3 regions of the Alkalihalophilus lindianensis genome follow, and region 2 is predicted to be linked to each of the others. Evidence: predicted binding sites of a transcription regulator. Region 2 holds the regulator's gene; each other region holds the start of a gene.
The links. The regulator Rex, encoded in region 2, represses fermentation and respiration genes when NADH is low (regulators of the CRP and FNR family bind a similar motif). The targets are predictions, from matches to a motif close to TTGTGAAATATTTCACAA.
Positions count from the first base shown of each region.

Region 1: cydD (thiol reductant ABC exporter subunit CydD) is a predicted target of Rex. The motif match lies at 1,050-1,067, and genes of this name have one in related genera.
Region 3: RYX56_RS09060 (AtpZ/AtpI family protein) is a predicted target of Rex. The motif match lies at 1,479-1,496, and genes of this name have one in related genera.

Region 1 covers NZ_JAWJBA010000001.1:831,936-834,211, forward strand. The annotation lists gene cydD (thiol reductant ABC exporter subunit CydD) at 1-1,010, opposite strand, end outside; gene RYX56_RS04505 (DEAD/DEAH box helicase) at 1,182-2,276, opposite strand, start outside.
Region 2 covers NZ_JAWJBA010000011.1:64,667-66,942, forward strand. The annotation lists gene tatC (twin-arginine translocase subunit TatC) at 1-662, opposite strand, end outside; gene tatAY (sec-independent protein translocase protein TatAY) at 680-862, opposite strand; gene RYX56_RS19965 (redox-sensing transcriptional repressor Rex) at 894-1,529, opposite strand; gene RYX56_RS19970 (ABC transporter ATP-binding protein) at 1,767-2,276, shown strand, end outside.
Region 3 covers NZ_JAWJBA010000002.1:490,788-493,063, forward strand. The annotation lists gene atpE (F0F1 ATP synthase subunit C) at 1-3, opposite strand, end outside; gene atpB (F0F1 ATP synthase subunit A) at 104-820, opposite strand; gene RYX56_RS09055 (ATP synthase subunit I) at 828-1,229, opposite strand; gene RYX56_RS09060 (AtpZ/AtpI family protein) at 1,222-1,446, opposite strand; gene RYX56_RS09065 (S8 family serine peptidase) at 1,792-2,276, opposite strand, start outside.

The DNA of each region.
Region 1 (2,276 bases), on a different contig from region 2:
AATTCAATCGCAGGAGGCGTATTATTTGTATCAAGCTTTGCTTCACCCCATTTGATCGGAGGTGAATCCTTTTTAAGCTCTTCAGAGATTTTTTTGGTAGCCCCCATACTCCCTCTTCCAGTATGAAAGGCGCTTCCAAGGTCTTTTAAAGATAAATAAAATTCAGGCGCTAACACCAAGACGAAGAATGCAGCATGGAAAGTAATGCTTTCAAATAAAACCAAGCGCAGACCCACTTCAAGAGCAATTAACCCTATACCAAGCATTGAAATGAATTCAAGCATTAAAGACGAAATAAAAGCAATTTTTAACACGTCCATAGTAGCATCGCGAAATCCATGACTACTTTTTTGAATGGACTGTTTTTGCTCTTTAGCTCGACCTAATAGTTTAAGCGTTGTTAAGCCTTGCAACGTATCAAGAAACCGACCAGAGAATGCTGCTAACTTATCCATCTGCTCTTCAGATTTTTGCTGCGTCTTCATCCCGATAATGATATAAAAAAGCGGGATAAAAGGTGCTGTAATGATCATGATCAAAGCCGTATAAATATGTGTTGTAAAAACAGCTATTAAAATCATCAATGGAATAATAGATGTTTGAATAACTTGTGGAATGTATTTGCTAAAATAACTATCAACCTCATCGACTGCATCCATCATCACACTTACCTTCTTACCCGATTGTCCCTCAAGAGATGATTGAAGTGGATTTGTCGTATAGCTCTCGACCAAAGATTGTCTGAGCTTCGCCTTTACCGAGGTCGCCATACTCACCCCAAGATAGCCATTTACATAGGTAAGTGACACTCTAAGTAATAAAGCGCCTAATAGCCAGAGAAGCATCGAAGTGATTTCTTTGAACGAAGCACCTTGAAGAAAGACATGATCGACGATTGTTACGATAAAGTAAGCTTGTGCCACAACGGAGGCCCCTGTGAGTATAGCCGTCATGATAAGCAGCAGTCTTATTTTTTTATAGGATTTAGCTATTTGCTTAAGCTCTGTCATATGCATGTTCTCCTATTTTTGTTATAGTCAAACTAAAGTTAGTGAAGTTTTTCACAATGTTTGTATGAAGTCTATTATAAACAATCTCTACAGAAATTGCATCTGATCTGATTGAACGAAACTTGAACTTTCTAAAAAGCCACCAATATCTGATTGGTGGCTTTACTACACTTATTTTTTTGCTTCATGAACCTTTAACTGTTTCCCTTTAACCGTACGTTCACGCATTTCTCTTAACACGAACGGACCTTTTCCATTTAAAATTTCCACGTAAGTAGAATTTTCTTGTATCGTAATAATTCCAATATCATCAGCTTGAATACCATCAATCGATGAGATCGTTCCGACAAAATCAACCGCTCTTATTTTTTTCTTCTTACCACCATTAAAATATAACTTCATAATCGTTTGATTAAGTTCTTTTGCTTTATCCGTCTTAAGAACGGGATCTTTGTTTAGTTTTAAGTGATACGCATTAGTAGCCTGTTGAACATCTTTTTTTGTTGGGGGCGATACTCTTACGAGCGTGTGACCAACAAACTCCTCAATCTCTTCGATAAACTTTTCTTCAAACGGTGCAACAAATGTAATCGCTTTGCCTGTTTTTCCAGCACGTCCTGTTCTCCCTGTACGATGCACATAACTTTCTTTCTCTTCCGGTGTATCAAAATTGATAACTAACGAAATATTTTCAACGTCGATTCCTCTGCCTGCTACACCCGTTGCTACTAAGTAACGAAACGCTCCTCGCTTAAAATCATTCATCACACGAAAACGATCTTCTTGTCTCATTCCACCATGTAATTTTCTTGCAGGAATAGTCGCTTTTGATAATTGTTGTTGCAGCTGATCCACTTGGAGTTGCGTTTGACAAAAAATGATGCAGCTATCTGGATTTTCAGTAATTAATACATCTTTTAGTAACTGATATTTTCCCTCTTTTTCTGCTTCAATTACAGTATGTGAAATTTTAGCTGTTTGATTGGATGGGTGTATGACAATGTTTGTTGGATTGTTCATATGCTCGTTAGAAAGTTCCTCAAGATCCGTTGGAAAAGTTGCAGAAAATAACATGGTCATTCTCTCTTTTGGCAACGTTTCAATGATATCTTCTACTTGATCAATAAATCCCATATTTAGCATTTCATCTGCTTCATCAATGACTAAATAGCGAATTTGGCTTGTTGCCAGTGTACCTTTTTGAATGTGATCATAAACGCGGCCTGGCGTGCCAACAACCACGTGATTTTTTTGTTTTAATTCAAT
Region 2 (2,276 bases):
AGTAACAGAGGCAACGTAACCATCAAATGACTCAACAGCTCAGGTGGTGTGATAAAGCCGGCGATCACTAGTAATAAAAAGTAAGCCAGTTTTCGCACGCTCGATAAGAAAGCTGGGGTGATCAGACCTAATCTAGTCAAAAACATGACCACTACTGGTAACTGAAACAACAATCCAAATGGCAATGTAATTTGGAACAAAAAAGAAAAGTACTCATTAATTCCGTAATGCTCAGTAATATTCAATCTCTCCGCTAAATCGCTCATAAAATGAATAATAAACGGAAATAAAATGAAATAAGAAAAAGCAATTCCTGTTAGAAATAAAATAAAAGCAATAGGAATATAAGCTAGAGTAGCTTTTTGTTCATTCTCATGCAACCCCGGTCTAATAAAAGCCCATAATTGATATAAAATCACAGGAAAAATAATAATTAGAGCACTTGCAAAGGCAAATGTCATAAAGACTCTAATAGAATCAGTCATCTTAAAAGCATGCATCGATAAATCTTGCGCAGTCGGTGCATTTTGTAGATACGTAATTAACGGTGTGGCTAAAAAGAAGCCGGCAATGAGTGCAATTAGAAAGAATACAACGACGATCATAATCCGACGTCGCAACTCTCCAATATGGTCCATTACCGACATATCACGTGCTTCCATTTATAAACCCTTCCTGCTTAAGCTTGATCTTTAGTTGTTTTCTTTTTATCGTCCTCTTCGTCAGCCAAGCCTTTTGTGGCGTTTTTAAATTCACGCAATGTATTTCCTGCTGCCTTCCCAAGCTCTGGCAGCTTCTTTGGTCCAAAAATCAACAATGCGACAAGTCCAATAATAACAATACTTCCTGCACCTAAACCCATAGGTAGCACCTCCTTGTCCAATCTACTCTTATTATAACGGATAATGCTTCAAAAAATAAACCAATGCCTGTAATTCTACGGATAAGTCTATATGATGAACTCTAACTGAATCTGGAACTGATAACCTTGCTGGAGTAAAGTTCAAAATCCCTTTAATACCTGCATCTACAAGTCGATCAGCAATCTTTTGCGCTGCTTGAGAGGGCACTGTGAGGATGGCTACAGTTACTTCTGGATCTAAAATGTTCTCTAAATCGTCAAGATTGTAAATTTGTACTCCGCCTACTTCCGTGCCAATTTTTTTATCATCAACATCAAAAGCCATCTCGATTTGGGTATTGTTATTTTTTGAGAAGTTGTAATGGAGAAAAGCAGTCCCCAAGTTTCCCACCCCAACTAATATCACTTTCGTTAATTCATTCTGGTCAAGTGTTTCTCTAAAGAAGGAAAGTAAATAATTGACATTGTAGCCATATCCTTTCTTACCAAGAGCTCCAAAATACGAAAAGTCTCGACGAATCGTTGCTGAATCTACTTTCACTGCTTCACTTAGTTCAGTTGATGAAACACGCTGCTTGCCTGATGCATGTAGGTTCTCTAAAAAGCGGTAATAGAGTGGCAATCGTTTTGCTGTTGCTTGAGGAATTTTTGCTTGTTCTGGTTTCAATTAAAATTCCCTCCTCTCCTAGCGTCTCTGTTTAAACGATCTATGGTCCACAAGCACTGTATGATTAGTTCTAATAAGTCATTCTTTTTCAAAATAAGACAAACATTAGTATCATTGTACACCATTTACACTATAATGTAATCGTTTTACGTACTCGTCAATAAGTTGTTGATTAATCCTATATACGTTACACTTAACGAAGAAAACTACTGATATGTAAGGATTGAGGGATACCCCATGATTTTATTACAATGTGTAAACCTTTCAAAATCATTCGGTGCAGAACCGATTTTATCAAACATTAAACTAGAAGTACAAACTGGCGACCGTGTAGCACTAGTAGGCAGAAACGGAGCCGGAAAATCAACTCTCTTAAAAACAATTGCAGGTCAGCTCTCGTTCGATAGTGGGGATATTATCCGTCCTAAAGATGTTGAGATGGGTTATCTCGCACAGGATACAGGACTCGAATCCGGCCTATCTATTTGGGAAGAGATGCTCACCGTCTTTACCCCTCTTATGAAAATGGAAAAAAGACTTAGAGAAATGGAACAGAAAATGTCGGACCCAGATCTATTAAACAACGATACAAATTACAACAAATTATTAGCAGAATATGATCAGTTGCAGTTGGATTTTAAGGATAAGGGTGGCTATCAATACGAAGCCGATATTAGAAGTGTTCTTTCAGGGCTTCATTTTGATTCATTCGATTATAATACAAAGATCTCAACACTAAGTGGGGGG
Region 3 (2,276 bases), on a different contig from region 2:
CATGATAAATTTCCTCCCTATTGTATACTTAATAGTTTTTATTTAATTGCCTTGTCCAACCTAAAAGCATCTAAGCTAGCCTGTCCAAAGCGTTGTTCCAAAATTAGTGACTTTCTACTTTGTGTGCCATGTAAACCATCGCTAGCATGGCAAAAATGTACGCTTGGATCGCACCGATAAACATACCAAATGCTTGCCACACAATCAGCGGCAAGAATGCCCCAAACATTCCAAGTAAACCTGATGTCCCTAAACCTACAAGTAAAATCATTAAGATTTCTTTTGCATATACGTTACCAAATAGACGCATACCAAGAGTTAACGTGTTAGCAAACTCCTCAATAATTTTAAATGGTAATAAGAATGGTACAGGACGGATATAATCTTTCATGTATTCGCCAACTCCGCGAATCTTAATCCCATAATAGTGAGTCAGCCCTACGACTAACACCGCCATTGTCAAGGTTAAGACTGGATCAGATGTTGGTGATTTCCACCAAACTTCGTGCGTATTCGGGTTGTATAGCTCAAATGGTAACCCGAGCATGTTTGCAACGAACACATAAAATAGTAAGGTGAAGGCGAGTGCAATGAATTGTCCACCGACCTTCCAGCCCATGTTCGCTTTAACGATTCCACGGACGAAATCAATTGCCCACTCTAGAAAGTTTTGCATTCCAGAAGGACGCATAGCGAGACGCCTTGTTCCGATAAAACAGATCAAGAACACAATCAGACACGCCACTGTGGTCATTAGCACCGTGGACATGTTGAAGCTCAGCCCCATAAACTCTCGTATAGGCGCTACATGATCATTCATATTGAGTTCACCTCTTTCTCACAAATTGAACTAGCATATCAAGGATAATAATGACATAGATCAGGGCAAGCCCTGCAATGACTGAAATAACATCTAACATATCTGGATAGATAAGGGCCAAATAAACCGCAGAAATCGTCAGAATAATGCGAATTCCAAAACCGAACCCTGCAAGGATAAATGGAAGAAATGATTGTTTTCTTCTTCTGTCGGCAACCATTCCAACGACTTGTGCCTTGCGATAGGTTGTCCAAAGATTAAGAAAACTAACGGAAAGACCTAAAAGTAGGCCGAGGAATTGCTTGCTGAACGGGGTGACGAGGTAACCTATGAGAAACAAGACCAGTAAAATACTAGTAATGATCGTTTGTTGTCTCATTTTTCCTTCTAGTGAAGTCATATTACTCATCGTCTCCTAAGAACGGTTCAATTGTCTTCATTACGCCATAAAAACCTACGCCCAAACCAATGAGGATAGATACTATGAGGAAAACTGGTTTAGCACCAAATTGATTCCCAAGCCATAACCCGGTAAACACACCTGCAACTACTCCTCCTACGACATAGGATGAGATGATTGAAACAAGCGCCATCGCGCGCCATGGGTTGCGTTTTCCAGTAGACATGAACACCGCTCCCCTCAAGCTTTTCCAGAGCTTTTTGAACCTTTTCACTTTTCGTATGTAAACCTTATCATCATATCCTTTGTAATCGTACAATAGCCAAAAGTATGTGTCAATGTGTTTTCCGACTAAAAAAAAAGAGATTTGTCGATATCTTCCTTTGTTCACACTTCTGTCATATTCCACATTTTTAGAGGGTTTTATACATATTTGAGTAAGAAAATGGCACAAGTATTTTATTAATGGGTAGGAAGGGTTACACGCGAATACTTGTAGAAAATGTAAGGAAGTGTCGTTTATCGTCCGACTCCCCTCCCCACTAAAAAAAGAAGAGTGCACGCACTCTTCTTACTCAGTTCCTTGACTTTTCGGAGGAAGTTCTTCTCCAATTGTAATCCACGCCTCAATGGTATCCTCTTGCCCATCATTCACTGCATAAATTAAGGCTTTATAGACACCTTCTGAGAGATCAATGTTTTCTAGTGTACCTTCTACCATCCCGCGACCTATGTCTTTTTTACTGTCTAAAAAGGTGACAAATTCAAATGTGTCAGGATCATACAAGACAATTCCAAACTCTTCCGCTCCACCAGGCAAATACAACTCATATCGATACGTACCCTTCTCATCCCCTTGTCCAAAATTGAATGCCATCAAACGCGGGTAATCTGGCTCTTCAATAAAGAACACATAAGGAACAGAGATCGTTTCTCGTCCTCCCTCGATTAAGATGTCACCGTGATGAATACCTTCTGCTAAAACAGACGGCAGCATATCGAGCTCCACTACTACTTCACGCTTCTCGCCTGGGTTAAGCGTTGTAGCAAACGGGA